Regions from separate parts of the Halomonas sp. 141 genome, predicted to be linked through region 1. Evidence: riboswitches for the same ligand, from Rfam matches in the RefSeq annotation. Region 1 holds a riboswitch; the other holds the start of a gene.
What was found. Region 1 has a riboswitch for thiamine pyrophosphate ahead of CWI66_RS10305 (sodium:solute symporter). Riboswitches for the same ligand answer to the same signal wherever they lie in the genome.

Region 1 (15,711 bases):
CCTATCACTAGCGTCGTCATCTTGCCTCCTCGTCTTTGGTCACTCCTTTTGACATCCTCCCCTCCCTCAACTTGCGCTGCCGCCTACGGCGGAAAGGAAGGGGATTCCCAGGTTGTTACCTTCCTGGTTTCTGCTTCAAGGACAGCTGCCCGAGGGAATGGCTTGGTTATCGCCGTAACGTCCCGGTGGGGATTTTTACGGTGACGAACCAACGCCTATCCCCCAGGTCTCACGCCGTCTCCACAGACGTAACTTTCCGAGTGCCCCTCGGTAGGTCGTGTCGACATGAGTAGTATAGCACTGTACAAAACGTCAGCAAAGGCATCCAGGAGATGCCGCGCTATCCTTCCCCGGCCTAAAAGGCCGAGGTTTGACGCGCAATTTGATCAGTGTAGGCAAGCGCGTTAAAGTTCAACCGTTTGACATGCAAACAGCGAACGCTGGGGCGTTCGCTGTCGAGGAAGGGGCCGTGGAGAACCGGCTATTTCAAGCGGGCGGGCTGTGGCTGTGGCTGTAGTTGAGACCGAGACTGCGAGGGCAGCGCTACAGGCGGACGCCCGGCATCGTGGCTCACCTGAAAGCGGCTGACCAGGGAGTGCATGTCACCCGCACGCTCATCCAGCGTGTGGCTTGCCGTGGTGGCCTCCTGAACCAGGCGCGCGTTCTGGTGAGTCACCTGATCCAGCTGCGAAATCGCCTGATTGATCTGATCGATGCCGGCTGACTGCTCTTTGGTGGCATCGGCGATCTCGGTCACATAACGAGTGACCTCGGTGAGGCTGTCGATGATCTCTTGCAGGTGCTGACTGGAGGCCGTCACCAGCTGCTCGCCTTCACTGACTTTTTGCACGCTGTCGTCGACCAGATGGCGAATCTGGGCGGCCTCTTCAGCGCTGCGCCCCGCCAGCTTGCGAACTTCCTGGGCGACCACCGCAAACCCACGCCCTTGTTCTCCCGCGCGGGCAGCCTCGACCGACGCATTCAGGGCCAGCAGGTTGGTCTGGAAGGCGATATCGTCGATGGCCTTGATGATCGAGGTGATTTTCTCGCTGGCCTGGCGAATGTCGCTCATGGCAGCAGTGGTACGCTGGGCAACATCCCCCGCCGAGCGTGCCCGCCCATCGACGTTGGTGCTGGCATCCTTGGCCTGATCGGCGTAGTCCGCCGTCTGTTTGACCGTGGCGGTAATCTGTTCGAGGCTGGACGCGGTTTCTGCCAACGAGGACGCCTGCTGGTCGGTACGCTGGGACAGGTTCTCGTTGCCAGCAGCAATCTGGCGGCTACTGGCAGCAATGGCTTCGGCACTTTCACGAATCTGCGCCACCATGGCTTCGAAGGTGTCCATCATCTGATTGAACGCCTGGGCGGTTTGCCCGGCTTCATCATTGTGGGCCAGCGCCAGGCGCATGGAGAGATCGGCATTTTCACCCGCAGCGCCACTGATGTTTTCCATTTGACGGCGCATGGCGACCAACGGACCTAGTACCCGCACCAGCGTGCGCCAACCAAAAATGGCCAGCACGCTGATGACGGCCAACGTGACCATCACTAGCAGCGTACGGCCAGCGTTGGCCAACGTTTCCGCTTCGCTGCTGGCACTGGCGGCACGCTCGACGGTGTAGGATTCGATATCGTTCAGCACGTCGCGCATCTCGCTGGACGCCTGCGCAACGCTCGTGAGAGCCGTCTGTACCTGCTCCCGTTGGGCAAGCTGCTGTTGACGCAATGCGTAAACGGAGCTGGCATCTTCCACCATCAGCGCGTTCAGGTCAGCAATCACCGAGTCCAGCTCACCGATCAGCGCACGCTGTTCGACGGTAGTGCTCGGCGCCTCCGCGACGGCGGCCAGCGACTGGCGCGCCAGCGTCACCTGCTGGGCGATTTCATTGGTACGCAAATTGACCAGCGCATCCACACTCTCCACCTGCCTCATCTGGCGCCCCAGATCTGACAAGGTGGCCAGCGCCATACGCGCATTACCGCTCAAGCGACCAATGTCCACCCTAGAGGCGAACATGGTATCCAGCAGCTGCGTGGGTAGCGTGGTCGTGCCCTCTTCACGCCAGGCTTCCATCAGCTCACGCTGACGACGCTCTTCACGAACCTGCGCCAGCGCCGTGCGGCCGGCAATGTCTTCAGCGCTGTGCATCACCGTGGTGATGGCGGTCTGCATCCGCTGCAGCTGCTCCGCCATTTGTGCAGACAGGCTCAAGACGTCACGCCGTACCCCTTCCAGTGTTTCATCACCCGCCAGCAAACTCTGATAGTGGGTATCCAGCGCACTCAGCTGGCTCGATAGCGCCGATTGGCTACTGCGCTCCAATCCATCTCGGGCGCTGGCAAAGCGTTCGTTCAACGCACTACGCGACGTCACGCTGTCCAGCTCTTCCACGCTGTCGGCCGCCAGCAGGTCGGCATGGCGCTGACCAAACGCGCCCATGGTCAGCACCATGCTGCGGCTGGCATCCTGCAAAGGAAGTACATCGCTGGTGATGAGGTGCTGGACGTTGATCAACCGCTGATTGGTCATCCAGCCAGTGCCTGCCAGTACCACCGCGCCCAAAACGGCGGCCGCGAATAGGCTAATGAGCATGGCTCGTATGCTTATCGTCTTTTTCATCAGGAGTATTCGCTGTGTCAGAGGTTATGCTATTCAAAGGATGCTGCGACGCTCGCCCAATCGACCGGCTCGAACTGGCCGTTACGAATGACGGTGGCCCACACGGCATCACTGGCCTGATGGTCTCCTTGCCCTAAGGTCAGCGGCTCACCCACGCCAATATCGATGGTACCCAAGCCCAGCAAGCCTTCCACGATGGCTTGCCTATCCGGGTTTTCACCGGCGGCTTTCACCCCTTCCACGAACAGCTTGGCGGCTAGATATCCCTCCAGCGAGATGAAATCCGGCTCGCTGCCGGGCACATGCGCTGCCAACACCTGGCGGTACTCTTCTACCGCTGGCAGGTCAGCATCCAGTGGTGGCACGACCTGGGTCACGATCACGCCTTCGGCCAATGGCCCCAGCGCCTCCAGCAGGGCCTGGCTGCCTACGAAAGAGACGTTCAGAAACACGCTATCCGGCAGGTCCTGACGCGCTTCACGGATAAAATCGGCAGCGGGACCAAAGGTGCCGACAATGATCACCGCACGAGGCACGACAGGTGCCTGAAGAATGGTTGCCAGCCCTTGGTGAACATTGCGGGTACCGCGTGTAAAACGGCCGTGGGCCAGCTGTGAGGTGTCGGTAAAGCCCTCTTCGTGCAAGGCGCGCAGCGCGCCATTGTAACCTGCATCACCAAAGCTGTCGTTCTGCGTGAAAAAGGCGATCTCTTCGGGCTGGATACCCGCTTCCAGTAGCCCCGCCACCATGGCGGCCGTTTCCTGCACATAGCTTGCTCGGTAGTTGATCACATAGCGGTCGGGGGGCGAACGACGCAAGATACCCGCGCCGGTAAAGGCGCCGTACAGCAGCGTGCTGTGCTGGTTATGGATGGGGATGGTCACGGCAGCAGTGGGCGTGCCGACGTTACCGATGGCCGCCAGCAGGGAGCTGTCACTGATCAGCTGCCGGGTATGCGCGGCGGCGGGTAGCGGCGAGTATTGATCGTCGAAGGCTTGCAGTACCAGCGACTGTCCGTTGACGCCTCCTTCGGCATTTACCTTGGCAAAGTAGGCCTCGATACCCTGCTGCATGCCGACCCCCAAGGGAGCGGCTGCACCACTCAGCGGCGCGACGATACCTACTTTCAACTCCGCTGCCGCCACGGGCGACACCAGCACCCAGGCCAGCAATACCAATACTCGTGATATTTTCATTTTTTTATCCTCAGGGTTTAGCCTTTCATCGGCCAAAACGCCTAAGACTTTAGTCACAGCCTAAAGATACTGATGTTTCTAATCAGGACGGCTCAGGGCAAACCGGTCGCTGACTCTGACATAGTCACTGCCTGCCAGGCGGCCTACCGGCTGCAGCACATCCAAGTGAACGTGGCGGCCATCCCAGACGGACTCATCGGCGTGGATCGATACCACTTTGACCAGAATCAGGCTGCCTGCCAGCGGCTGATCTCCGAAGCGGATCACCTGTACTCGCTGGCAGCCAAAGGCGATGGGCGCCGCCGCAATACGCGGCACGCACACACCGGGCATGGCCGTCTTTTCCAGTCCTGCCAGGGCAAACTCGTCTTCCTGGGGCGGCAGGCTGGCGCTGGTGGTATTGAGCGCTTCGATCAAGCCTTCGGTGCCCACATGCACCACGCACTCGCCGACGTCTTCCAGGTTGCGCAGGGTGTCCTTGGGCTGGGCGCTGCCATCCAGCAGCGGCGCAAAAGCCAGAATGGGAGGGTCGATACTGGCCACGTTGAAAAACGAAAACGGCGCCAGGTTGGCGTTGCCCTGGCCATCCTGGGTGGCCACCCAGGCAATGGGCCTTGGGCAAATGCTGCCCGACAGCAGGCGATACAGTGTTCCGGCACTCAGTGGCGAGGTGTCCAGCAGGGTATCCATGCAAACTCCTTATCAGGCCATGGGACCAGCGTTGCTGCCCATAAAGCCACTCACTCATCAGAAAAAATCACCTCTCTTTGCATAAGAGGTATTCATTGTCGTAGGGAACGCCTGTTACCAGGCCGTGGAGCCTTGCGGCTGTCAAGTGTGCTAGCCTTGTAAGTTCATAAGTTACCAGAGAATTGAATGCTCACTATTTCCAATAGCGTCACGCTGGCCGATTGGGAAATCGATATCAGCCAGATTCGAGCCCAGGGAGCGGGCGGCCAGAACGTCAATAAAGTCGCCTCTGCCGTGCATCTGCGCTTCGACATTGCGCGCTCGACGCTGCCCCCTACCTACAAGGAGCGGCTGATGGCGCTGTCCGACCAGCGGATCAGCAAGGAGGGCGTGGTCATCATCAAGGCGCAGAGCTTTCGCACGCTGGAGCTGAACAAGGAAGACGCCTTGAACCGCTTGCAGGCGTTGATTCAAAGCGTGGCCCGCACGCCGAAAACGCGCCGCCCCACCAAGCCCACCAAAGGCTCCCAGCGGCGGCGGGTGGACCACAAGACCCGCAAGGGCAAGATCAAGTCGCTGCGTGGTAAAGTGCCGCTGTGACGCCCGCCGCGAACCCTCCCCCATTTCGAACTGGATACCACGACGCCCATGCCCAACCAGCCTCGCCCTGTGTCACCCTGCCGCCATATTTGCCAGATGAACCCCGAGACGGCCCTGTGCAGCGGCTGTGGGCGCACTCTGGATGAGATTGCCTGCTGGGGAAGCATGAGCGACGCCGAGAAAGCGCCCGTTTGGGCGCGTATCGAACAGGCCGGCTACCTGGACATCGGCGATGACGCTACTCCTTGACCGGCGCAGGCTGGGCGTGCCGATCACTCAAGATATGGTGCAGCTCACCACAGGCGACCATCGGGTCGTCGCAGTTGATCACGATGGTGGAATCGGCCAGCACATAGCTGCGCCCGGTAATGGTATTTTCCACCACCTGATAGGCACCTTCCTGGTGGGTGCCTGTAAAGGTGCCGATAAACCCGGTTTCTCTCAACGAGACGGTTTCCAGCTTGTCGCCCGGCGCCAGCCGCCCTTCATGATGCATCAGCGCCAAGCGTGCCGAGGTGCCGGTGCCGGTGGTGCTGCGGCAAATCACCCCTGGGTGCACGTAGGTGGCAGAGCGCGAACGCACATAGCCCTGCGCCACCGGCTCTTCAGGCCCCATGAAGTGTAGAAAGGGCAGCGGCCCCACATCGCCCAGGGTGTAGTGGGAAAACCCTCGGTGAGCCTGGATGGCCTCGATGATCTTGTGGGCACAGGCCGCCAGCGCGGCCTCTTCGTCCCGTACCAGCTTGAAGCCCAGCGCCTCGGCATCGACCAGCGCATAGAAGCCGCCGCTGTAGGCAACCGAGTAGGTGACGTCGCCAATGCCCGGCACCAGAAGAGTATCGCGATAGCTGTCGATATAGCTGGGCAAGCCTTCACAGGTCACCGACTCCACGACCCCGTTGCGCACCCGCGCTTCGATCTGCACCAGGCCTGCCGGGGCTTCCAGCTTGAAGCGCTGAAGCCCCTCCTGCTTGGGCACGATACCCATTTCCAGAACGGCCGTGGCCGTGCACAAGGTGTTGGAGCCTGAGTAGATCGGGTAGCCCATCACTTCCATGATGATGTACCCCGCCACCGCTTCAGGATGGGTGGCAGGCACCAGCAGGTCGACCGACATTTCCGGAATGCCATAGGGCTCGCCCAGCAGTAGCTGCCGGAGGCCATCGGCGTCGTCACGCAGATACTCCATTTGCTGACGCACCGTGCTGCCCGGCAGCGTATCGATCCCGGCGGTGACGATACGGCTCACGTCGCCCCCCGCGTGGGTGTCCAGCAGCTTGATGGTATGCACGGTATTCACTGGCGAGCCTCCCGTTCCGATTGAAGAGCGGCAGATTGAAGATCAGCCGACTGAAGCGCGAACGGCTCCCCATGGGCCTCCCACTGGGCATCGGGCACGATCACGATCTTGCCCAGATAGTCGCTGCCGCGATTGACGAAGTAGCGCTCCGCCGCGTGCAGCTGCGACAGCTTGAACGTCCCGTGCAGCACCGGCTTCAGCTCGCCGCTGCGAATCCAGGCGACCAGCTGTTCGGCTTCTTCACGGGTGCCATGGGAGACCCCGACGATTTGCACCTGATACAGGTAGATGCGTGTCCACATGACTTCGCTGAGATTGCCACCGCTGGCACCAGCGATGGCCAGCCGCGGGTACGTGGCGCGCTGCGACATATCACTGATCATGGTGTCGATGAACAAGTCGGTCATGTCGCCCCCCACCAGGTCCATGACCGCATCGATGGGCCGCCCTTCGGTGGCCTGCAGCACGCGCTCGACGAACGTAGGCAAATCGCCTCGGTCGATCACCGCCTGCGCGCCCAGCCCGCATAGGGCATCGGCTTTGCTGGGCTGGCTGACGGCATAAGGAATGGCGCCGATGATCCGGCACAGCTGAATCAGCGCCGTTCCTACCCCGCCGCTGGCTCCACTGACCAGCACCCGCTCGCCAGCCCGCACGTTGGCCGCCGTCATCATGTGGTAGGCGGTCTGATAGGAGCACATTCCCATGGCCGCCAGAGGGGCATCTGGTAATTCAGGGTTGGCGATGTGATGAAACTGGTCGGCAGGCACCACGATATATTCCGCGAAGCCCCCATCGGCACCATGTCCGTAGTAATCCGGCACCAGATTGATGTCGCGACGATCATCCGGGTAGAGATTGAAATCCAATAGCCCCCGCTCACCCACTCGCTGCGCATCGACACCCTCGCCCACCGCCACGATGTGCCCCACCACATCGGCCCCCTGGATACGCGGAAAGCTCAAGGTGGGGGCACCGCCCATGGCGAACGAGGTGACCTCCTCCTTGCCCCTGGTGGGGTAAAGCCCTTCGCGGGCCTTGCGGTCAGTGTTGTTCTTCGCGGTCGCCGTGACGCGCACCAGCACCTGACCGGCCCCAGGCTGCGGCGTGGGCACGTCCTGCCGGTAGTGCAACATGTCCACATCGCCATGACCGGTCAGCAGCATGGCCGACATGCTGGAGGGGATAGAAAAGGAAGTGGTGGAATCATTGGCAGCGTTGGTGACACGTGAGGTTCTGCGGTCCGTATTGGCCATGGGCTGGCTCCTGATCGGTGCATATACCACGACAATAACAAACGCCGGGCCAGGTTCAAGATATCCTGTTGCGACGGGATTCAACAGTGCGGAGGGATCGCTTACATACCACTCCAATCTCTTGCTTTGCCTCGCAGCGTCAACTTTTCGCCAATGGTGATCAGCCCCCAAAAGGTTCAAGCTCATCCCTCATGGGCACCTCCCAGCCCCCGCCAAGGAACGGTATGCTTCATTTCAGCTCTGCCTATCATCGCCGCCTGACCTGGACCTATTTTGGACTGTTCATCGCTATCGGTATGACTGGCGGGCTGCTGGGGCCTGCCCTGCCCCACCTGGCCAGCGCCAGCGGCTCTTCCATGAGCCAGATTGCCGTGCTGTTCACGGCGCGTGCTGTAGGTAACATGAGCGGCGCTTTGGTCACCGGAGCGCTGATGGACCGCTTCAACGGGCATCGCGTGCTGCTCATCATGGGCGTACTCACCGTGGCCGGGTTGGCGCTGGCGCCCTTGAGCCCACTACTCGTGTTGCTGGCGCTGCTGTTCATGCTGCTAGGCTTTTCTGAAGTGTCGCTGAACGCCGGGGGCAATACGCTATTGCTGTGGCTGCACCGAGACGCCGCAGGCCCCAACGTGAGCGCGCTGCACTTCTGCTTCAGCGTTGGCAATATGCTGACCCCGCTGGTGATGGTGGCAGCGCTGTCATTGACCGGCCAGTTTCACTGGACCTTCTGGGTAGTGGGACTTTGCGTCGCGGGCATGCTGTGGCCACTATCACGCTTTGCCAGCCCCACCATGCCCGGGGCGACCTGCGTGGTGAGCGAAACGCCCGCCCCACGCAAGCATCGCGACCCTCTTCTGCTGGGGATTTTTCTGCTGCTGTTCGCCCTCTACGTGGGCATCGAGGTGACCTTTGCTGGCTGGGTGACGGCCTATGGCGCGCTATCAGGAGTGTCCGGCGAGCAGGCCACGCTGCTGGCGACACTGTTCTGGCTGGCGCTCTCGGCAGGACGCTTGCTGGCCATTCCGCTACTGCGCAGGTGCGCGCCCTGGCAAGTACTGGTCGGCTGCCTGGCCATTGGGCTCAGCGCCGCTGGCGGCTGGCATGCAGGGGTGCTTTCATTGGCCCCAGGCGCGCTGCTGTTTGGCCTCTCCGCCTCGGCTTTTTTCCCCACCCTGTTTGCGCTGTGCAACCACACCATGGTGATGCGGGGCCGCACCACCGGCGCCATCTTTACGGCCGCGGGCTGCGGGGCACTGATCATTCCTTCGCTGACGGGTCCACTACTGGACACCGCCGGGCCCGGCGCGTTTCCCGTGCTGCTAGCCTCGCTATGGCTGTTGATTGGCCTTGGGCTTTGTCTGTTGACGCTACGCCTGCGTATCCTGGCTCAGTCTACTGCCGATCCTTAACGCCGTAGGCCGAACGCAGCCCATTTTCGGACAACGTCTAGAACCAGGCTTTACGTTTGAACCACCAGATCAGCACAACGCCAATGCCCAGCATGAACCCCAGTACGAAGAAATAACCATACGGGTAGGCAAGCTCGGGCATGTATTCGAAGTTCATGCCATAAATACCGGCAATAAAGGTCAGCGGCACGAAAATGGCGGTAATGACGGTCAACACACGCATGGTGATATTCAGCTGATGCGATGAAATCGAGATGTAACCATTTATCAAGTCGCCACAAATGTCGTAATACATCTGGGTCAGCGAATGCAGGCGCTCGAAACGCTCTTCCACATCGGTGATGGCATGCAGCGTTTCACTCTCCCAGCGAGGGAGATGTGCGTAGTCATACGCCGTCAGCTCTTGAGTGATGCCCTTGTGATAGTTGAATACCCGACGCATCTTGACCAACCGCGAGCGATACGCAGTAATCCGGCGCATCAATACGTCATTGCCGTTCTCCAACAACTCGTCTTCCAGGTCGCTCAGCTCGGTCTCGAACTCCAGCAGGCTGTCGATATAAAAGCCCGCCGAGGTATACATGACACGCAAGGCAACCTGCTCGGGAGAGCGCGACAGCAGCCGCGCGCCCTGATCGTTGAGTAACCGTTCGATGCTCAGCGCAAGGCCAGGATGCAGCGTGACCAGAAAGCGTTCGCCCACGAAAAAGCACATCGGTTGAGGCACGAAGTTGAGCTGAGCATCGAAGGAGGAAATGCCTCGGTAGATAATCAGCGTATGGTTTTCGAATTCCTCGATCTTGGGAGGATGACGCACCTTGTGGGCATCCTGAATCGCCATGGGGTGGCACGCAAACCCTTCGAGCACCTCACGCTCGCTGGCTTCGCTTTCACCCTGCATGTCCACCCAGATATGCGCGCCCTCCAGGCGTTTCCAGACATCGATCAGCGAAAGGTCGCCTTCGCGCACTTCTCCCTCGGGGGTGGTCATCAGGCATCGAATCATGTGCATTCCTTGACTTCGCTGGCGTTGGTTGACGGCAGCACAGGGCTTGCTAGCCGCGCCTGCGCCTTGCCTGCCCGCTTGGCTTCATACATCGCCACATCGGCTCGCTTCAACAACTCTTGCGGGGTTTCTTCTCCGCCAGGCACATACTCGGCCACGCCGATACTGGTGCTGACCTCGAGCACTATGTCGCCCATGGTCAGCGGATCTTCAATGGTGCGGATCAGCTTCTGCGCCAGCGGTTCGATAGCGTCGCTGTCCATGTTCTCCAGTATCAGCACAAACTCATCCCCCGCCCAACGGGCCACGAAGTCCGTTTCACGCAGCGCAGCTTGCAAGCGTCTGGCGATGTCGCGCAGCAGCTCATCGCCCATGGCATGTCCATACAGGTCATTGATTCGTTTGAACCCATCCAGGTCGAGAAACATGACCGCCAGCGGTACGAGACTCCGCCGAGTACGCGCCATGGCCTCTGGCAAGCGTTCGTCGAGGGCGCGGCGGTTAGGCAGCTCCGTCAAGACATCTTGTCTGGCCTCCTGGTCTCGCAGGCGCGCCAACTGCTGGCGCTCGGTAATGTCGTGGATAAACAGGCTGCGCCGCCATCGCCCACTGAGTTCGTAGCGCTGGTGGCGAATCTCTACCGGCAAGCGCCCACCATCTCGACGCCGGGCTTCCCATTCGATGGGTGAAGGATCGTCCTGCCCGGGCACGCCTACGGGAAACATCAGGTCGGTAATGGGGCGGGCCAACGCCTCCTTGCGCGACCAGCCGAACATGGCTTGTGCGGCGCGATTCCAGTCCAGCACCCGACCACGATCATCGATACTCAGGTAGGCATCGTAAGCCGACTCGATGACCAGGTTGAGCTCGCGGGTACGTCGCTCGATCTGCTGCTCCAGACTACGATGCAGCGCCGCAAGGTCGCGTTTGAAGCTGGCATTGCGCTTCTCTTGCTGAATCAAGCGCTCGCGCAAATGAATTTCACCGGACACCACATCGGCCAGGTCCTGTAGCGCGGTGAACTCCTGGGGGGTTAGTTCGCGGGGCCGGGTATCCATGGCACACAGTGACCCCAACACCAGCCCCTGGGTGGTTTTCAGAGGGATGCCGACGTAGAAGCGGATGCCGTCGGGCTTATCGACGTAAGGATTATTGGCAAAGCGGGGGTCCAGGCGTGCATCGTTGACGACCAACGGCGCTTCCGCCAGCACGGTATAGGCACAAAACGCCACGTCGCGAGGAGTTTCCGAAAGCTCCAGCCCCACCTGAGACTTGAACCACTGTCGGTCGGTATCCACGAGCGTCACCGTGGAAAGTGGTACCCCCAACAGCACGGTGACCAACCGAGTCACTCGGTCGAATACCGGCTCATTGGGGGTGTCCAGTAACGCCAGCTCTTGCAAAGCAGCAATGCGCGACGCTTCATTGGATGGCAACAGGTGGCTCATGGTGGTTACACCCGATATATAGTTAACACTCCTTTGTGTATTTCAAACCCTTTCGACATCATAGCGCGAAACTACACAGTCTGCCTAACGCGTTGATTTTTTTAACACCTTGCCCGAAGGGAGCCACCACGCCACGAGGATACTCACCAGGCTCGAGAGCATCAGCGCCCCCACGAAGGGACCAAGAGTAGGAATACTGCCAGGAAACGTGGCGGCCATGATGCCCGCCATCAAGGAGCCTTGCCCCAGCCAGCCCGGCAATACCGCCCCCACCAGCCCCGCCACGCCACCGCTGATGGCCGCCAGCGGCGACATGCGTTGCCACAGGCCCAGCAGCACTGGCACCACGATGGCCGCACACAGCAAGTCGGCTATCAAAAACAGCCTCAGTACCGATAGCCCTTGCAAGGCGATGAGGATCACCGGCACCATCAGCAGCACCGTGATCCAGCGCGCTGCATGCAACGCTTTTGGTTGATCTCCCGTTGCCCACAGCGAGGCAATGCCGTTTTGCAACGTATCCACGCTGGAAGTCACCAGCGTGACGGCCAGCACCAGAGCCGGGAGTGTGATCCAGACAGGAGCCTCTGCCAACAGGGCAAAAAAGGGCATCGGTGGCTCGCCCAGGCTCACCCCACTGAGTGCCGCCATCATGCCGACACCACCAATCACCATGACCACCAGCACCGTCATGACGGCCCCCAGCCACGCGCCACGGCCAAGACTGGCGCTATCCTGAGCCGCCCAGAGCCGCTGCCAGTAGCCCTGGTGAAACAAATTGGCCGCGGTCACGGCAATGATCAGCGTCAGCGCCACGCTCAGCGACGCCCCGAGGGGGACGTCCGGTAGCGCCGCATCGCTGGGCATGGAAGGCAGGCGCCATAACGTGACGCCCGCCACGGCGCATAACAGTATCAAGAGCAGCCAGGCCTGCCAGCGGTCGGTGGCCAAACTGGCGCGCAGGCCACCGAGCACGGTATAGATGAGGGTCGTCAGCGCCACACCAATGATGACCCAGGCAGGCGGAACGTCTGACAGTAGCGCGGTAATGGCGCCGATGGCCGTCAGCTCAGCTGCCAGAAAGCACCCCATATACGCCACGGAGGCAAGCGTGACATAGTGACGGACCCCCTTGCCATAACACGCTTCGGCAAACTCGGCGATACTGCGCCCGGCGGGTAGCGCACGACGTATTCTGGGGCCATAAAGCCCCAGCACCAGGAAGGGCAGCGCCGAGCCCACGGCATAGCCCAGCAGCGCCACCGGCCCCACGAAGGCGCCAATTTCAGGCGGCGCAAAGAGAATCCAGGCCCCCATTCCCGAGGCCAGAAAAGAGAACCCCAGGGTCGTTGCCGTTTGCGAGTTGCGCGCCGTGACGTAGTCATCCAGCGAGCTTCCCCCAAAACGCGCCCGAAGGCCTAAAAATGCAAAGCAGCACAGCGCTGCGCCCAGCACTGCAGACGTCAGGTACGGCATGTCGCGCTTCCTCCGCCGGTACTATCCGGATCAGGTTCCAGGGTCTGCATGGCGTGCATTCTCAGCCCACGAAGGGCTCCCCTGGCGACAGTGAATGAAGGCGGTATCTTCACTGAAAGGAGCGCCCCGGTAAAGCGCTGCCGTGCGTACTGCGCTCTGGCCTAGGCAGGTTTGGGCACGCGCCCCATCAGGTAGAACTCCGGGTTGGGCGGCGTGCCTGCCAGGGTGACCAGACGATTCGACATGCCAAAGAAGGCGGCCACGGCACCGATGTCCCAGCAATCCTCCAGCGTAAAGCCCACTTCCGCCAGCCGGGTTTGCCATTCGGGCGTCAGCTCGCCCAGCTCGATGGCGCTGTGTAGCGCAAAATCGAGCATGCGCCGATGCCGCTCGCTCAACCCCGCCGCCTGGTGGTTGATGGCAACGTTATCGGCCAACAGAGGGTCTTTGGTGTAAATACGTACCAGCGCGCCATGTGCCACAACGCAGTAAAGGCAGCGATTGCGCGCGCTGGTAGTGACCACAATCATTTCCTTTTCGGCCTTGCTCAGAGTGTCGGACTCCCGCTCCATCAAGGCGTCGTGGTAGGCAAAGAAGGCGCGAAACTCCGCTGGACGGTGGGCCAACATGAGGAACACATTGGGCACGAACCCGGCTTTTTCCTGAACCGCCAATATGGCCGTGCGAATGTCGTCAGGCAGGTCGTCCAGGGTTTCGGGAATTTTAAAACGGCTTAATGACGCAGACATGCTTACCTCTTTTTTGTCGTGTTGATAAACGCCTTGCGCGATACGGGGTCATGGTTAACAAAATGCTAACGGATTAGACTTTCATTACACCTTGAGGCTCGCCATACTCTTATCGACTGTATTTCATAAAAAAGGCAGCGTTGAGCAAACGGCGTCTGTAACAGGGAAACCACCATGTCTTATTCTGAAGCAAGAGAGCACACGCCGGGGCGTTTGCATGCATTGTTCGCCGACCCTTACCGTGCGTTCGAAAACGACACGGATGAACGCCAGCTGCATATCCGTATCATGCTTCATGCCTTATTGGCCCGCCCCATCGCCCGGGGTCAAATTACGCTACGTGTCATTCACGGCTGGGAGAACGGCGGTTTCGAGCCAGCCGACCTGCAACATGCGGACTTCCATCTCAACAGCCTGGCAGATTTTCATGCTGCTGCTGCGCGCTTTACGGCGGCGAATCAGCAAAATGCACCGCTGCCCGCCGATGGCAGCGCCATTCTGGCAGAACCGCTGGCCGACGCCATTGCCGATGCCGAGGCCGAAGGTCTGGTCTTGAACGAAGACATTCGAGAAACACCCGCTCGCTGGCAAGCGTTCGAAGGGGGGTTAGCGCTGTACACGCTGTTCAAGATGTATCACCGCCTGGTGTACGGCGAAGACGACACCTATCGCTGCTCTCAGTGCGAAACTCCCCACGGGCTGCGAGAAATCCATGAGTTCCATCTTGAAGAGGGCGAGTTTGCACTCCTTGCGCCACTCAACGATGAACAGGATGCTCCTTACCTGCTGGTGCTGCATGAAAGCCAACTGGAGCCTATAGAACAGCTCCTGCGCGACAGCCTGCCACTTTTCGAACCCGTCTGATCCCCAGGGGCCCTCTGCCGTGGCAGAGGGCCCCTGATGCGTCAGCGGTTCGCCAAATATCTAGAGCGCAATGGTGCTATTGATGCCGCTGGAGACGTTTTCGGGCTCGAACCAGCGTGCGGTCACCGTTTTGGTTTGCGTCCAGAACGCGATGGCCTGCTTGCCGTTGGGGCCCAAATCCCCCAGTTTGGAAGCCCGAGAGCCGGTGAAGCTGAAATAGGCCACCGGCACCGGAATCGGCACGTTGATACCGATCTGACCAACGTCGATATCGGTTTCGAATCGGCGCGCCACCCAGCCCGAGTTGGTGAAAATCGACGTGCCGTTGCCGTTCGGGTTGGCGTTGATGAAGTCGATGGCATCATCCAGCGTCTCGACCCCCACCACGCATAGCACCGGACCGAATATTTCTTCCCGGTAAATGGTCATCTCCGGCGTGACGTTGGCAAACAGCGTCGGCCCCACGAAGTTGCCCTCCGGATACCCTTCTACTGTGTAGCCTCGGCCATCCACCAGCAGCGTGGCCCCCTCTTTTTCACCGGCGGTGATCAAGCGCTCGACACGCTCCTTGGCCTGAGGAGACACCAGCGGCCCCAGGTCGGCATCCCGCTGGGTACCGGGGCCGACCTTCATGCTACGGGCGCCTGCTTCGATATCGCTCAGCCACTCCTGCGCCTCGCCTACCAGCACCACCACCGAGTTGGCCATACAGCGCTGACCCGCTGCCCCAAAGGCCGACCCCAGCAGGCTGTCGATGGCCTGACTACGGTTGGCATCCGGCATCACCACACAGTGGTTCTTGGCCCCCATCATGGACTGCATACGCTTACCTGCCGCCGCCGCACGGCCATACAGCAGCGATCCCACATGGGTAGAGCCAATGAACGACAGCGCCTTGATGTCCTGATGGTCGGCAATCTGGTTGGCAACTTCGGGCCCGCCATGCACCACGTTGAGCACGCCCGCCGGAATACCCGCCTCATGGGCCAGTTCCACCAGCCGCATGGTCGAGCTGGGGTCCTGCTCGGAAGGCTTCAGAACGAACGTATTGCCCGTGGCAATGGCCAGCGGAAACATGAAGCAAGGCAGCATGATGG
Region 2 (15,711 bases), on a different contig from region 1:
GTCCCTGGCCTCAAAAAGTCCAGCTGGTAACGCCACGTAGAATCATCAGGAGCGCACATTAAATGAGCATGCAAGACACTCTGGCGGATATGTTTACCCGTATCCGCAATGCGCAGATGGCCACCAAGGAGACGGCTACCATGCCGTCCTCCAAACTGAAAGTCGAAGTGGCCCGAGTGCTAAAGGAAGAAGGCTACATTACCGACTTTACGGTGGCTGAAGGCGTCAAACCCGAGCTGACCGTTACTCTCAAGTACTTTGAGGGTAAGCCGGTTATCGAGCACATTCAGCGGGTTTCCAAGCCGTCTCTGCGTCAGTACAAGGGCAAGGACAACCTGCCCAAGGTAGCCGATGGCCTGGGTATCGCGATTGTCACCACCTCTAATGGTGTCATGACCGATCGTGCCGCGCGCCAGGCTGGCGTCGGTGGCGAAGTCATCTGCACCGTATTCTAGGAGGCTGGAATGTCCCGCATAGCGAAATATCCGGTTAAAGTGCCTGCTGGCGTTGATGTCAAAATCGATGCTGGCCAGCTGACCGCCAAAGGCGGCCAGGGCACGCTGTCTATGCCCATTCACCAGGACGTGGTGATTGGTCAAGAAGACGGCCAGCTGACCTTCGCCCCGAGTGAGTCTGCCAAGAGCTGGGCAATGGCCGGTACTACCCGCGCCTTGGTTCAGAACCTGGTTACGGGCGTATCCGAGGGTTTCACAAAAACTCTCGAAATTGTTGGCGTCGGTTATCGTGCCCAAGCTAAGGGCCAGACGCTCAATCTTTCACTGGGCTTCTCGCACCCGGTCGACTACGAACTGCCTAAAGGTGTTACAGCGGAAACGCCGAAGAACACCGTGATCGTGCTGAAAAGCGCGGACAAGCAGATGCTCGGTCAGTGCGCCGCGGAAATCCGCGCCTTCCGTCCGCCTGAGCCGTACAAAGGCAAGGGTGTACGTTACGCCGACGAGCAGGTGCGTCGCAAAGAAGCCAAGAAGAAGTAAGGCAGGGTTATGAACGCGAAGAAAGAATCTCGTCTCCGTCGTGCCCGCCGCGCTCGCGCCAAGATCCGCGAGCTGGGCGTGTATCGCCTGTGCGTCAACCGTACCCCGCGTCACATCTATGCGCAGATTATCTCGCCGGATGGTGGCAAGGTGCTGGCCAGCGCTTCTACGCTGGACAAAGCACTGCGCGAGGGTGCGACCGGTAACTCAGACGCGGCCTCCAAGGTCGGCGCTCTGATTGCCGAACGCGCTAAAGAAGCAGGCATCACCCAGGTGGCCTTCGACCGTGCTGGCTTTAAGTATCACGGTCGCGTCAAGGCTCTGGCCGACGCCGCACGTGAAGGCGGCCTGGAATTCTAAAGGGTTTTACGATGGCGAAGAACGAACAGCAAAACGGTGATCTGCAGGAGAAGTTAGTGCAGGTCAACCGCGTCGCCAAGGTGGTCAAGGGTGGTCGTATTTTCGGCTTCACCGCACTGACCGTCGTAGGTGATGGTAAAGGTCGTGTCGGTTTCGGTCGTGGCAAGGCGCGTGAAGTGCCGGTCGCAATCCAGAAAGCGATGGACCAGGCTCGTCGCAACATGGTCAAGGTCAACCTTGCAGGTCACACACTGCAGTACCCGGTAAAAGCCCGTCACGGTGCTTCCAAGGTGTACATGCAGCCGGCCTCCGAAGGTACTGGTATCATCGCTGGTGGCGCCATGCGTTCCGTACTGGAACTGGCAGGCGTTCACGATGTACTGGCCAAGTGCTACGGTTCCACCAACCCGGTTAACGTGGTACGGGCGACTGTCAAAGGTCTCTCTGCCATGCAAGCACCGGAAGACATCGCCGCCAAGCGCGGTCTGTCTGTCGAAGCGATCACGGGGTAAGGCACCATGGCAGCAACGATCAAGGTTACCCAGATCCGCAGCACCATCGGCGTTTTGCCCAAGCACAAGGCTACTATGAAAGGCCTGGGCCTGCGTCGCATCGGTCATACGGTTGAGCTGGAAGACACCCCTGCCGTACGCGGCATGATCCACAAGGTTAACTACCTTGTGCGCGTTGAGGGAGAGTAATCCATGAAACTCAATACCCTGAGCCCGGCACCGGGCTCCAAACACGCTGAAAAGCGCGTTGGTCGTGGTATCGGTTCCGGTCTGGGCAAGACCGGTGGCCGTGGCCACAAAGGTCAGAAATCACGCAGTGGCGGTAGCGTCAAGCCTGGTTTCGAAGGCGGTCAGATGCCGCTGCAGCGTCGTTTGCCGAAGTTTGGCTTCACGTCTGCCAAGTCGCTGGTATCTGAAGAAGTACGCCTGGCGGAACTTGCCAAGGTTGCCGGTGACGAAGTCACCATGGAAACCCTGAAGCAAGCCAACGTGCTGAAGGATGCGACGCTGCATGCGAAGATCATCCTTTCTGGCGAACTGAACAAAGCGGTTACCGTTCGTGGAATCAAGGTCACCAAAGGTGCCCGTGAAGCGATCGTAGCCGCTGGCGGCAAGGTAGAGGACTAAATGGCCAAGTCAGGAAACATGCCGGCGATGGGCAGCGGTCTGAGTGAACTGTGGGCGCGTTTGCGCTTCGTGCTCCTCGCCATCGTGGTGTACCGTATCGGTGCCCACATTCCCGTTCCCGGTATCAATCCTGACCAGCTTGCTGCCTTGTTCAGGGAGCAACAGGGCACCATCCTGGGCATGTTCAACATGTTCTCGGGTGGCGCCCTGGAGCGCATGAGCGTCCTCGCCCTGGGCATCATGCCCTATATTTCGGCGTCGATTATCATGCAGCTGATGACTGCAGTCTCCCCTCATCTTGAACAGCTCAAGAAAGAGGGCGAGGCTGGCCGCCGCAAGATTAGCCAGTACACCCGCTACGGCACGGTGCTACTGGCTTTTGTCCAGGCTACCGGCATGTCCGTGGGTCTGGCTAGCCAAGGCATCGCTTACAGCGCTGACTTCAGCTTCTATTTCACCGCCATCATCACGTTTGTGTCGGGTGCGGTGTTTATGATGTGGCTAGGTGAGCAGATCACCGAGAAGGGCATCGGCAACGGTATTTCGCTGCTGATCTTCGCGGGGATCGTCGCTGGGCTGCCCAGTGCCGTGGGGCAAGCCTTCGAGCTTGCTCGTAACGAAGGGGCCTGGAATGTTCTTCCGCTGTTAGCGCTGTCCGTGCTAGGTATTGCCACCGTGGCATTCGTGGTGTTCATCGAGCGTGGCCAACGCCGCCTCAAGGTGAACTACCCACGTCGCCAAGTGGGCAACAAGATGTATGCAGGTCAAAGCAGCTACTTGCCGTTGAAGGTGAACATGGCGGGCGTCATTCCCGCGATCTTTGCCTCCAGTATTCTACTCTTCCCGGCCTCTATCGGTCAGTGGGTAGGCGCTGGCGAAGGCATGGAGTGGTTGCAGCGTGCCTCGCAGGCGTTAGGCCCTGGCCAACCGCTTTACATCTTGCTTTTCGCTGCGGCAGTGGTATTCTTCTGCTTCTTTTACACAGCGCTGGTCTTCAACCCCAAGGATGTGGCTGACAATCTCAAAAAGTCAGGCGCTTTCCTGCCGGGCATTCGCCCCGGCGAGCAGACCGCTCGCTATATCGACAAAGTGATGACTCGTCTCACTCTGTTCGGTGCCTTGTATATCACTGCGGTTTCCCTGATGCCCCAGTTCCTGATCGTAGCATGGAACGTTCCGTTCTTCTTTGGCGGTACGTCGCTGCTGATCGTGGTAGTGGTCATCATGGACTTCATGGCCCAGGTGCAGTCGCATCTCATGTCGCATCAATATGACTCAGTGATGAAGAAGTCCAACCTGAAAGGCTACGGTAGCGGCGGCATCATGCGCTGAGGCGCCCCTAACGAATTGGCGCGCCGCGAGCCGTTTTTGGAGAAAGAACGATGAAAGTTCGAGCTTCCGTAAAGAAGATGTGCCGTAACTGCAAGATCATTCGTCGCAATGGCGCTGTACGCGTCATCTGTGTCGAGCCGCGGCACAAACAGCGTCAGGGCTAAACCTGGGCTGTTTTAAGCGGGTGCAGGCATACCCCTTGCCTTCGGGCTCCTAAAGGGGTATGCTGTTGCGCCTTTTGTAGATGAATAAACGAGCAAGCCGCTCAAATTTCGGAGTAAGCTGATGGCCCGTATTGCAGGCGTCAATATCCCGGACAACAAGCATGCGGCGATCTCGCTGACCTATATCTTCGGGATTGGCCGTACTCGCGCTCAACACATCTGTGTTGCTGCCGGTATCGCGCCGACTACCAAGATCGTAGACCTGTCTGGCGACGAGCTGGATACCCTGCGTTCTGAAGTTGGTAAGTACACCGTAGAAGGCGACCTTCGTCGTGATGTCACGCTTAACATCAAGCGTCTCATGGACTTAGGCTGCTACCGTGGTCTGCGTCATCGTCGTAGTCTTCCGCTGCGTGGTCAGCGGACCAAGACTAACGCGCGTACCCGTAAGGGCCCGCGTAAGCCGATCCGCAAATAACACGCAGGCTCTTTAATCGAGAGCTGACGTTAAGACAGGAATAGACATCAACATGGCTAACCCGCGTAGTAACCGTAAAAAGGTTAAAAAGCAGGTAGTGGACGCCGTCGCGCACATCCATGCCTCTTTTAACAACACGATCGTGACGATCACAGACCGCCAGGGCAATGCTCTTTCTTGGGCAACAGCCGGTGGTTCGGGTTTTCGTGGTTCTCGCAAGAGCACCCCGTTCGCTGCGCAAGTTGCAAGCGAACGTGCAGCAACTGCTGCAGCCGAGTATGGTGTGAAAAACGTAGACGTGCTGGTCAAGGGCCCCGGTCCCGGCCGTGAATCCGCCGTGCGCGCACTGAACGCCGCCGGCTTCCGCGTGCAAAGCATCGTAGACGCGACGCCCATCCCCCATAATGGCTGCCGTCCGCCGAAGAAACGCCGCGTTTAAGGAGACAGATTCATGGCTCGTTATATTGGACCGAAGTGCAAACTGTCTCGTCGTGAAGGCACCGATCTCTTCCTGAAGAGTGGCGTGACTCCCTTCGAGAAAAAGTGTAAATCCGAGCAGATCCCGGGCGTACACGGCCAGCGTCGTCAGCGTCTTTCCGACTACGGCTTGCAGCTTCGCGAGAAGCAGAAAGTACGCCGTATGTACGGCGTACTCGAAAAGCAGTTCCGCAACTACTATAAAGAAGCCGCTCGCCTGAAAGGTGCGACCGGTGAAGTACTGTTGCAACTGCTTGAATCCCGACTGGATAACGTCGTCTACCGCATGGGCTTCGGCTCGACTCGCTCTGAAGCGCGTCAGCTGGTCAGCCACAAGGCGATTTCCGTCAACGGCCGCACCGTTAACGTTGCTTCCTACCAAGTGAAGCCGGGTGACGTGGTAGCTGTTCGTGAAAAGGCGAAGAACCAGGCTCGTATCCAAAGCGCGTTGAGCATTGCTGCCAACCGTGGCGATATCACCTGGATCGAAATCGACGCCAAGAAGATGGAAGGCACTTTCAAGGCTCTGCCTGAACGCGGTGACCTGACTGCCGACATCAACGAAAACCTGATCGTCGAGCTGTACTCCAAGTAAGCAGTCTGTTTGTTACTTCTGCTTCTTGAGGCCTGGGCGGGATAGCAAAGCTAACCGCCCAGATGCTCTTGAGTATTGTGCTTTAGAGTACTCAGTATCCGTTTGGCAGCCTGAAAGGTGTTCATATGCAGCGTTCAGTGACAGAGTTTCTTCGCCCCCGCGACATCAAGGTCGAAGAGATCAGCGCACATCATGCCAAAATCGTTCTCGAACCGTTCGAGCGCGGCTTTGGTCACACCCTGGGGAATGCACTTCGTCGCATTCTGCTTTCATCCATGCCCGGCGCTGCCGTGGTAGAGGCTGAAATCGCCGGTGTAGAGCACGAATACAGTGCGCTCGAAGGGGTGCAGGAAGATGTCATCGAAATCCTCCTGAACTTGAAAGATGTTGCGATCAAGATGCACAGCCGCGATGAGGCGGTGCTCTCGCTGAACAAGCAGGGCCCAGCCGTCGTCACCGCTGGCGACATTGCGCTTGATCATAGCGTCGAAATCGTCAACCCGGACCACGTCATTGCACACGTCAATGAAGGTGCCGAGCTGAAAATTCAGCTTAAGGTAGCGCTGGGTCGTGGTTACGAACCGGCTGACGCTCGTGGCTCTGATGAAGAGACCCGTGCTATTGGCCGCCTGCAGCTGGATGCCACCTTCAGCCCTGTTCGCCGTGTTTCCTACTCGGTCGAAGCCGCTCGTGTCGAGCAGCGTACCGACCTCGATAAGCTGATTATCGACCTGGAAACCGACGGTACACTGGATCCGGAAGAGGCTATCCGTCGCAGTGCGACCATTCTGCAAGAGCAGCTGGCCGCCTTCGTCGACCTGGAAGCTGACAAAGAGCAGGAAGTCGAAGAGGAAGAGGATCACGTTGATCCGATCCTATTGCGCCCCGTAGACGATCTCGAGTTGACCGTTCGCAGCGCCAACTGTCTGAAAGCCGAGAATATCTACTACATCGGTGATCTGATCCAGCGCACGGAAGTGGAGCTGTTGAAGACCCCGAACCTCGGTAAGAAGTCCTTGAATGAAATCAAGGATGTATTGGCAGCGCGCGGCTTGTCCCTCGGTATGCGGCTGGAAAATTGGCCACCCGCTAGCCTGAAGGACGACAAGGCCTCCGCGTAAGCGTCGACTTGAGTCCCAGTTTGGTAAGGAATCACAACCATGCGTCATCGTAAGAGTGGTCGTCATCTGAATCGTACCAGCTCGCACCGTCAGGCCATGTTCAAGAACATGTCTGTCTCGCTGGTCGAACATGAAGTCATCAAGACAACCCTGCCCAAGGCCAAGGAACTGCGTCGCGTTATCGAGCCGCTGATCACCCTGGCAAAGCAGGATAGCGTTGCAAACCGCCGTCTGGCGTTTGCTCGTACGCGCTCCAAAGAAGCCGTCGGCAAACTGTTCAACGAGCTGGGTCCGCGTTACGCCGAGCGTCCGGGTGGTTACATCCGTATTCTCAAGTGCGGTTTCCGCACCGGCGACAACGCCCCCATGGCCTACGTTGAACTGGTAGACCGCCCGGTAGCCCAGGAAGAAGCCGCTGCAGAGTAAGCGTAGCGCCCCTTCCAAGGCACAATGAAAACCGCCCCTCACCGGGCGGTTTTTTTGTGTCCATGTTTTTATGTCTACGGGATATGAACAGATTGCCTGTCGGGCCGGGATTAATCTATATATAAGCCCTCGGGCACATCCATTTGTCGGCAGGCCATGCTAGTCTTATTCGGCTGAGCATGGCCATTCAAGGGCGGTGCTAGGTCATCAGTAAGTGTGTGCCAGGGTAGCAGGCGCGAGTGACGTTTAGCAGTGATGTACATTCATCAAGGGGCAGGTATGTCAGCAGAGGCAAGGTATTCACGGACAGCGGCAACGGTATGGCTGTTGATGCTCGGTCTACTGGTGATCGGCAGTATCACCAAAGCGCAGGCCAACCCACGCTATGCGGGCATCGTCGTCGATCTGGAACATGGTGAAGTCCTCTATTCTGAGAACGCCGACGAAGCGCGCTACCCCGCCTCACTGACCAAGATGATGACCATGTACCTCACCTTCGAAGCGCTGGAGAGAGGGGACTTGCGGCTCGATCAGGCGCTGCCGGTGTCGGCTCAGGCGGCGGCCATGCCCGCCAGCAAGCTGTGGTTGTCAGCCGGCAGCACCATCAGCGTGGACACCGCCATGCGCGCCCTGGCGGTACGCTCTGCCAACGACGTGGCCGTAGTGGTGGCCGAGGCTCTGGGGGGCAGTGAGCAGCGCTTTGCCCACCTGATGACGGAAAGAGCCCGTGAGCTGGGCATGAGCAGGACGACTTTCCGCAATGCCTCGGGGTTGCCGGATGACCAGCAGGTCACCACAGCGCGGGATATGCTGACCCTGTCGGTGCGTGTGATACAGGACTTTCCCCAGTACTACCACTACTTTGGGCTGCAGGAGTTCACCCATCGTGGCACTCGCCACACTAGCCACAACCGCCTGGTACGTGACTATCCCGGCGCCGACGGCCTGAAGACCGGTTTCATCCGTGCCTCCGGGTTCAATGTCGCGACCACTGCCGTACATAACGGCCGACGCATGGTGGCGGTGGTGATGGGCGGTTTCACCGCCGCCTCCAGGGATACGCACATGGCCAGCCTGCTGGATCGCAGTTTCGAGCGCGCAGCGCTACGCGACCACCAGACCTGGATTGCCAACACCAGCTTCTCGCAGGAGTACATGGGCTTTGGGGGCTCACAGCAGGCGATCTCGCCTCCTCCCGAGCCCCCATCGCGGCCGATGATGGCGCATATCGACACCAGCGCCCCGGTCACGGCGGCGGCCGTGGAGGCCCAGTGGTCACAAACCATGGCGCCTACACCTTCTCCGCAGGGTGACCCGCTGCTGGCCTTGATCGAGCAGGAGCGTGGCTTTGCCTCGATGGGATCGGCACCGGCCTCCGGAGGCGGTAACTGGGGCATCCAGGTGGGTGCCTTCAGTCAGGCCCATCAGGCGGAACAGCTGGCCCAACAGGCTGCCCAGCGGCTGCCCAGTGAGGTGGGGGGGCAGGTCGCCATCGATACGCTGGAGGGGCGCTCGACGGTGTTCCGAGCACGCGTCGTGGCGCTGGACGAAATGCGTGCCCGTCAGGCCTGTCAGTCACTGCAGGCCCAGGGCATGGACTGCATGGTGGTGAACGCCAGCCTTTGACGCCACCCGGCACGCCAACGCCCCGCCAGTGCAGCATTGGCGGGGCGTTTTGTTTTATGCGACCACAGGAGGAACGCCATGACATCTTCCCTGAAAGGCATTCTCTGCATGTGTGCAGGCGTACTGTTTCTGGCCTTGGGAGACGCGGTATCGAAATGGTTGGGTGAGGTACACTCGCCGCTGCAAATCATTTTTTTCAGAACGCTGGTGTCGCTACCGCTGATCGCCCTGCTGGCCCATTTTGGTGGTGGGCTGCGCAAATTGCGTACGCGTCGCCCGGGCGTGCACCTGCTGCGCGGGCTCATTTATACCGCCACCATGGTGTGCTTCGTCTGGGGGTTGACCCTGCTGCCGCTGGCGGAAGCCACGGCGATTGCCTTTGTGGCCCCGCTGTTCGTGACGCTGCTGTCGGTGCCGTTACTGGGTGAGCGTATCGACCCGCCAGTGCTGGCCGCTTCGCTGCTTGGCTTTGTCGGGGTGCTGATCGTGGTGCGGCCAGGCGGTGATGCCTTTCAACTGGGGGCCATGGTGGTGCTGGGCGCGGCGGTGTTCTACGCGCTGATGATGGTCACCGCGCGGCGCTATGGCGCCAACGAGCACCTGTGGGCCATGGTGTTCTACATGACGGCCGTGCCGCTGGTACTGACGGGCCTCAGCCTGCCCTGGGTATGGCAAACGCCCCATCCCTGGCACTGGCTGGGCTTTGCCGCCTCCGGGGTGCTAGGGGTGGGGGCCACGGCGTTCATCACCCTGGCCTTTCGCCATGCGCCCGCCGCCATTGCGGCGCCCTTCGATTACACCGCCATGCTGTGGGCCGTGCTGCTGGGGTGGTGGTTCTGGGGAGAACTGCCGGACGTCTGGGTCTGGGTAGGCAGCGCGCTGATCATGTGCAGCGGTCTGGCCATTGCCTATCACGACCGTCGCACCACCCTGAAACGTCGCCCCACGGCCTGACATGCACCGGGAATTGACCCAGGTCAGCAAACCGGCCGACGGGCCGCAACCGGCGAGGTGCGCTGACTATAATGCCGCCCGTTCAAACAACGGTGACGGTTATGCAAGCTCCCGAACTTCTCTCGCCTGCGGGCACGTTTCACAACATGCGCTACGCGTTTGCCTACGGGGCCGATGCGGTCTACGCCGGGCAGCCGCGCTACTCGCTACGGGTGCGCAATAACGACTTCAAGGTGGCGACGCTGCACCGGGGCATCGAGTATGCCCATGCCAGAGGCAAGCAGTTCTACGTGGCCTCCAACATCGCTGCGCACAACAGCAAGCTCACGACCTATCTGCGGGATATGGAGCCGGTGATCGAGGCTGGGCCGGACGCTCTGATCATGTCCGACCCCGGGCTGATCATGATGATCCGTGAGCGCTGGCCGGAACAAGTCATCCACCTGTCGGTGCAGGCCAACGTGGTGAACTGGGCCGCGGTCAAGTTCTGGCAGCGGCAGGGGATCCAGCGCATCATTCTTTCTCGGGAGCTGTCGCTGGAAGAGGTGGCCGAGATCCGCACCGAATGCCCGGATATCGAGATCGAGACGTTCGTTCACGGCGCGCTGTGCATCGCATATTCAGGGCGCTGCCTGCTCTCGGGGTACGTCAATCGCCGTGACCCGAACCAGGGCACCTGCACCAACGCCTGCCGCTGGCAATACAAGACGCTGGATGCCACCCGGGATGCCACCGGCGACCTGATACCCGTGGCGGCAGACACCGAGCGGGCCGCGTTGATCGAAGACGTCTCCCAGCCGGGCAAGCGGATGCCCATCTACGAAGACGAGCACGGCACTTACCTGTTCAACTCCAAAGACCTGCGCGCCGTGCAGCACGTGGCACGCTTGGCGCGTATGGGTGTGGCGTCACTGAAGATCGAAGGACGTACCAAGTCCCACTACTACGTGGCGCGTACTGCGCAGGTGTATCGTCAGGCCATTGACGATGCCGTGGCAGGCCGCCCCTTCGACATGGGCTTGATGGATCAGTTGGAAAACCTGGCCAACCGAGGCTATACCGAGGGCTTTTACCGCCGCCATGTGCACGATGAGTTTCAGAACTACGAGCGCGGCCACTCCGTTGGCGTGCACCAGCAGTTCGTGGGCGACATCATCGGCGTCGATGCCACGGGCAGCCTGCTGGACGTCGAGGTCAAGAATCGCTTCGAAGTGGGCGATTCCATGGAGCTGATGCTGCCCTCTGGCAATCGTCGTTTCGTGCTGAAGCAGATGGAGAACGGGCGCGGCGAGTATCAGACTGCCGCACCCGGCTCAGGGCATCGTGTCCGCATAGCGCTACCTGGCGCGCCCATCGGCCCGGAGCAGTGGGAGTTTGCACTGTTGATGCGGGATCTTTCTACCGCTCCCTCCCGCACCTCCGCCCAGGCCAGCCATCTGGGCGTGGCCGTCAGTTGAACGCGTAGACATCCATCGCCAGCACGCCGTGCTCGACGCTATGGTGCAGCCGCTGGCCCTGACCCCCGGCTCCCATGGCGACCAGTAACGGTTGGAAGTGCTCCGGCGTGGGATGGTTGCGCTGGGCATGGGGAGCCGTTTGCCATGTCAGCAGCGCCTCCCGCGCGTCTTTTTCCAGTTGGGTGTGTGCCCAATCGGCAAAGGCATCCACCCAGCCTGGTGCCTGGCTGCCCTGGGGCAGTAGCGCATGCAGGTTATGGGTCAGGCTGCCGGAGCCCACGACCAGAATACCTTCGCTGCGCAGGTGGGCAAGCCGCTGGCCCAACTCCATCAGCGCCGCGTTGCTCCAGCGGCTGGGAAGCGACAACGACACGACCGGTAGCCTGGCCTCGGGGTACATCAGGGAAAGTGGCACCCAAGCGCCGTGGTCCATGCCGCGCTCCACGAGTCTGGCACCGAGCGTTTTGCCCAGCGTTGCGGCCAGGGCTGGGTCCCCCGGTGCCGGGTACTGCACGGCGAACAACGCTGCCGGAAAACCGCCAAAATCGTGGAGGGTCTCGGGGTGAGCGCTCTGACTGATGAGCAGCTCCGGCGTTTCCCAATGGGCAGAGACCACGACGATGGCCTTGGGGCGAAGCGTCTGGCCCAGCTCACGCAGGAACTGGTGAGCGGGCGTGGGGGTCAGCGCCAGCATGGGCGAGCCGTGAGAGATAAACAGGCTAGGTAACATAAGGCACCTCGATGTGCGGCCTGCCAGCGTAGGCGCGCCAGCAGGCCAGTGGCTCACGCGAAGCGGCGTGCAACGACCAGGCTGCCGCTGCCAAGGCCGGCTTGCACGACCAGTGCAATGGCCCAGAATACCGGGAATTCCCAGCCGCCGCCCGGGTTGGAGAAGAGCCAGCCGTTACCGATATGTACCCAGGCGGCTCCCAGCAAAACCGGTACCAGGGCAAGGCTGACCCAGCGGGTATAGATACCCAGCAGCAAGGCCAAGCCTCCGCCGACTTCCGCCGCAATGGTCAGGTAGGCCAGAAAGCCTGGCAGGCCCAGCGACTCAAAATAGCCGACCGTTCCAGGCAGGGTGAACACGAATACTTTCAACAGCCCGTGGGCCAGGGTCATGATGCCCAGGCTGATGCGCAGCAGGGCAGTGGCATGCAGGTGTGATGCTTGGGTTGTCAGTGTCGTCGTCATGGTGTTCTCTCCTGCTTCCGTCAGGTGCAGCCGCCGGGTGGTGCGCTGTATCAGCCGCGCGCCCAGCGATTCCTCGAGCGCCATGACCCGGCGCGATAGCAAGGTGCGCGAGAGGTCCAGGGCCTCCGCCGCCCGCGTGTAACTGCCCAGCTCGGCCACCTTGACGAAGGCTGCCAGTTGGTCGAACTGGGTCATGACCTGAAGAACGCCTGGGCCGCCTGACGGGGGTCAGGATGGCCGCAAATGGCCGAGATCACCGCGAGCCCGTGGGCACCGGCGGCTTTCACCTGGGCGGCGTGCTCGGCTTTCAAGCCGCCGATGGCCACGCTGGGCAGCGGGCAGGCACTGGCCAGTTGGGCCAGCCCGGTAAAACCGATGGGCTGCGCGTGGTCCTGCTTGCTCCCGGTGGCAAACACGGGCCCCAGCCCCACGTAATCCAGCAGCGCCACGGGGGCACGCTGCAACTGCTCCAGGGTATTGATGGAGAGCCCGATGATCGCCTGCTTGCCCAGTACCTGGCGGGCCTGCATCACGTCCGTATCGCTCTGGCCAACGTGCAAGCCGTCGGCACCGCTGGCGTGCGCCACGTTCAGCCGGTCATTGATGATCAGCGGCACTCCGCTACCTGCCAGCACTTCCTTGAGACGCTTGGCCTGGGCAATCATGGCTTCGTCGCTGGCCTGCTTGTCGCGTAGCTGGACCAGCGTGACGCCTCCTGCCACGGCGGCTTCCACGGTACGTTCCAGGCCCGTGGAGGCGCATAGCTGAGCATCCGTGACCAGATAGAGCGTAAGATCAACCGACATGTAGGGTCTCCGAGTGAGGTAGTGCAGGCAGGTCATCTGCCGTGAGCGAGTACAGGGTATCCAGCAGCGTCACATAGAAACTGCCTGGCCCTTCGGCCTGCTGCCCGGCGTGACTGCCTGCCAGATTGAAGTAGGTCAGGGCGCCGAGCGTGGCGGCCAGCGGGGCGTGACGGTTGGCCGCCACGAAACCGGCGACCAGCGCGCTGAGCCCGCAGCCCAGGGTGGTTACCCGTGGCATCAGCGGGTGGCCGCCAGTCAAACGATACAGCGACTGGCCATCGGTGACGATATCGGTGGCCCCGGTCATGGCGACGACACACTGATACCGACGCGCCAGGGTGATGGCCGCCTGGGTGGCATCGTCGGTGCTGACCGTGGCATCCACGCCCCGGCCCTGGTGGGCAAGGCCGCTCAGCGCCATGATTTCCGAAGCATTGGCACGAATCACGCTGGGCTGGTAAGCCAGCAGGGACAGGCAGGTTTGCTGGCGCAGCCGCGTGGCACCCACGGCGACCGGGTCCAGCACCCAGGGCACCGCGTGGGTTTGGGCAGAGTGGGCGGCCAGCTGCATGGCCTCGGCCCAAGGGGCAGAGAGCGTACCGATGTTGATCGAGAGCGCTCCCGCGATGGCGGTAAATTCCGCCACTTCTTCCTGGGCATGCAGCATAGCGGGGGAGGCCCCGGCGGCCAACAGCAGGTTGGCGGTACTGTTCATGGCAACGTAGTTGGTGATGCAGTGTACCAGCGGGGTCTGGTCACGCAGCGCGAGCAGCGTCTCGCGTGGGCTGGGTAGGGTCATGACTTCCTCCCGGCAGGGAGGTGGTGAATGAAAGCACCACGACTCCCTACGCCGGTGCTATCCGGTTCAGGTTCAAAGGGTGCTTCTCAGCCGCATCGCGGCGCCCCTGTCGTAGGCGTACTATCCTCGGCCAGGCGGGAAGTGTAAAGCCAATGGCGCGGAAAGATCAGCGAAACGCGCTGGGTGTGCCGTAGGTCAGCATTTCATCGAGCGTCCACGATAAACCCCCCGTCTTGGGCGAGTGACAGCAGGGGGTGAGCGGCTCACCCAGTACATTGAGATCACGTGACATGCGGCCTCCTCAGGCAGGGACTAGAATTATCGCAGCGCCGCCCTCATACATGGTCCAAGGGGCGGTAACGGCGGATTCGATGGGGTTCGCGTTAACAGCAGCCTAAAGCCTTGTACATGGTATGGGCTTCGTCAAAGTATTTACGTACCAAAGTGCTTACTTGGGTACCAATGGCCAGATACATCACACAGCAACAGGAGAAAGTCATGTCGTTTTCAGGTGAACAGTATCCCGGTGTTGCCCCTGCGGCTCCCCAGACCCAAGGGTTTCGGTTGAATCACACCATGCTGAGGGTCAAGGACCCAGAGCGCGCGCTGGCGTTCTATTCCCGCGTATTTGGCATGCAGGTGCTGCGGCGGCTGGATTTCGAAGAGATGCAGTTCTCGCTCTATTTTCTGGCTAACGTGGAAGCCGACGACCAGGTGCCGGAGGAGCAGAACGCTCGCACCGCCTGGACTTTCAGCCAGAAGGGCCTGCTGGAACTGACCCACAACTGGGGCACCGAAACCGAGCAGGACTTTGCCTACCACGACGGCAATGCCGAGCCCCAGGGGTTTGGCCACATCTGCTTCAGCGTGCCGGACCTGGAGGCCGCCCAGGCCTGGTTCGACGAGCAGGATGTCACCTTCGTGAAGCGTGCCGACCAGGGCAAGATGAAAGACGTCATTTTCGTCAAGGACGCGGACGGCTACTGGATCGAAGTGATTCAGGCGGATCGCATGGCCGCATTGGGCGGCTAATATGGCACATTTGCTGTTCCGGTTGCGCCACGTGACCGATGAAGAGGCCATGGAAGTGCGCCAACTGCTGGATGAACACGGCTTCGACGTGTATGAAACCCAGGCGGGGTTCTTCCGCCTGGGGGTCGATGCCATCTGGCTGCGCAACCCGGCCCAGCGAGATGACGCCGAGGCGCTGCTGGCGCAGTACCAGGTCGAACGCCAGGCCAGCGCGCGAAAGGCCCACCAGGAGGCGGTGGCCCGCAACGAAGCACCGACTTGGGGGAAGCGGTTACGGGAACAGCCGATTCAGATCGCGCTGGTGATGGTCGCTGTCATCCTGATCGCACTGCTGACCCTGCTGCCGTTCATTGGGCTGGCGCGTTAGCCTGGCACACCGCATCCGTCAGGTGCCCGCGCTTCATGTACATCATGACGCCATGTTCACCGGCGCGCAGCGATGGAGTAGCCCCAGGTGGGAAGCGGCACCAGCTGCCCTGCGGGTATTCGTTGCCCGCCTCGTAGAGCGAGCCTTCCAGTACCAGCAGTTCCAGCCCGCCCGGTAGCGCAGGGTAATCGATGGCCACATCGTGCTCCCAGCGTTCCAGACTGACCTTCTCCTGTGCGTAGGTGTGCAGCATTTTGTAGCCGATGCCTGGCCGCCGGTCGGGCTGCCAGGGCAGGCGGTGGGCAGGAATGGCCAGCTGCAGCAGGTCGTTGTCATCGAACTGATGCAGTTTCACCAGAATCAGCGCACCTTCTTCGCCAATATGGGGC

Region 2: it holds a riboswitch for thiamine pyrophosphate, as region 1 does, so the genes downstream of both, thiM (hydroxyethylthiazole kinase) here and CWI66_RS10305 (sodium:solute symporter) in region 1, are expected to answer to the same signal.

What each region holds. Positions count from the first base shown of each region.
Region 1 is NZ_PINZ01000019.1:23,282-38,992, forward strand. Features, by position in the region: gene CWI66_RS10250 (SDR family oxidoreductase) at 1-20, opposite strand, end outside; gene CWI66_RS10255 (methyl-accepting chemotaxis protein) at 482-2,593, opposite strand; gene CWI66_RS10260 (ABC transporter substrate-binding protein) at 2,650-3,816, opposite strand; gene CWI66_RS10265 (flavin reductase family protein) at 3,895-4,506, opposite strand; gene arfB (alternative ribosome rescue aminoacyl-tRNA hydrolase ArfB) at 4,693-5,106, shown strand; gene CWI66_RS10275 (DUF1289 domain-containing protein) at 5,155-5,355, shown strand; gene CWI66_RS10280 (proline racemase family protein) at 5,345-6,406, opposite strand; gene CWI66_RS10285 (alcohol dehydrogenase catalytic domain-containing protein) at 6,403-7,581, opposite strand; gene CWI66_RS10290 (MFS transporter) at 7,887-9,071, shown strand; gene CWI66_RS10295 (magnesium transporter CorA family protein) at 9,109-10,077, opposite strand; gene CWI66_RS10300 (diguanylate cyclase domain-containing protein) at 10,074-11,525, opposite strand; gene CWI66_RS10305 (sodium:solute symporter) at 11,610-13,001, opposite strand; TPP riboswitch at 12,991-13,094, opposite strand; gene CWI66_RS10310 (peroxidase-related enzyme) at 13,163-13,750, opposite strand; gene CWI66_RS10315 (hypothetical protein) at 13,925-14,614, shown strand; gene CWI66_RS10320 (CoA-acylating methylmalonate-semialdehyde dehydrogenase) at 14,675-15,711, opposite strand, start outside.
Region 2 is NZ_PINZ01000004.1:105,637-121,347, forward strand. Features, by position in the region: gene rpsN (30S ribosomal protein S14) at 1-30, shown strand, start outside; gene rpsH (30S ribosomal protein S8) at 63-455, shown strand; gene rplF (50S ribosomal protein L6) at 465-995, shown strand; gene rplR (50S ribosomal protein L18) at 1,005-1,355, shown strand; gene rpsE (30S ribosomal protein S5) at 1,367-1,867, shown strand; gene rpmD (50S ribosomal protein L30) at 1,874-2,056, shown strand; gene rplO (50S ribosomal protein L15) at 2,060-2,494, shown strand; gene secY (preprotein translocase subunit SecY) at 2,495-3,826, shown strand; gene rpmJ (50S ribosomal protein L36) at 3,877-3,990, shown strand; gene rpsM (30S ribosomal protein S13) at 4,112-4,468, shown strand; gene rpsK (30S ribosomal protein S11) at 4,521-4,907, shown strand; gene rpsD (30S ribosomal protein S4) at 4,920-5,540, shown strand; gene CWI66_RS03560 (DNA-directed RNA polymerase subunit alpha) at 5,666-6,661, shown strand; gene rplQ (50S ribosomal protein L17) at 6,701-7,087, shown strand; gene CWI66_RS03570 (D-alanyl-D-alanine carboxypeptidase family protein) at 7,418-8,713, shown strand; gene CWI66_RS03575 (DMT family transporter) at 8,792-9,667, shown strand; gene trhP (prephenate-dependent tRNA uridine(34) hydroxylase TrhP) at 9,769-11,124, shown strand; gene CWI66_RS03585 (DODA-type extradiol aromatic ring-opening family dioxygenase) at 11,117-11,854, opposite strand; gene CWI66_RS03590 (DoxX family protein) at 11,908-12,318, opposite strand; partial or broken gene CWI66_RS18165 (helix-turn-helix domain-containing protein) at 12,325-12,513, opposite strand; gene thiE (thiamine phosphate synthase) at 12,510-13,124, opposite strand; gene thiM (hydroxyethylthiazole kinase) at 13,114-13,923, opposite strand; TPP riboswitch at 13,950-14,041, opposite strand; gene CWI66_RS18295 (DUF2237 domain-containing protein) at 14,090-14,215, opposite strand; gene gloA (lactoylglutathione lyase) at 14,422-14,955, shown strand; gene CWI66_RS03615 (DUF6164 family protein) at 14,957-15,322, shown strand; gene CWI66_RS03620 (cupin domain-containing protein) at 15,303-15,711, opposite strand, start outside.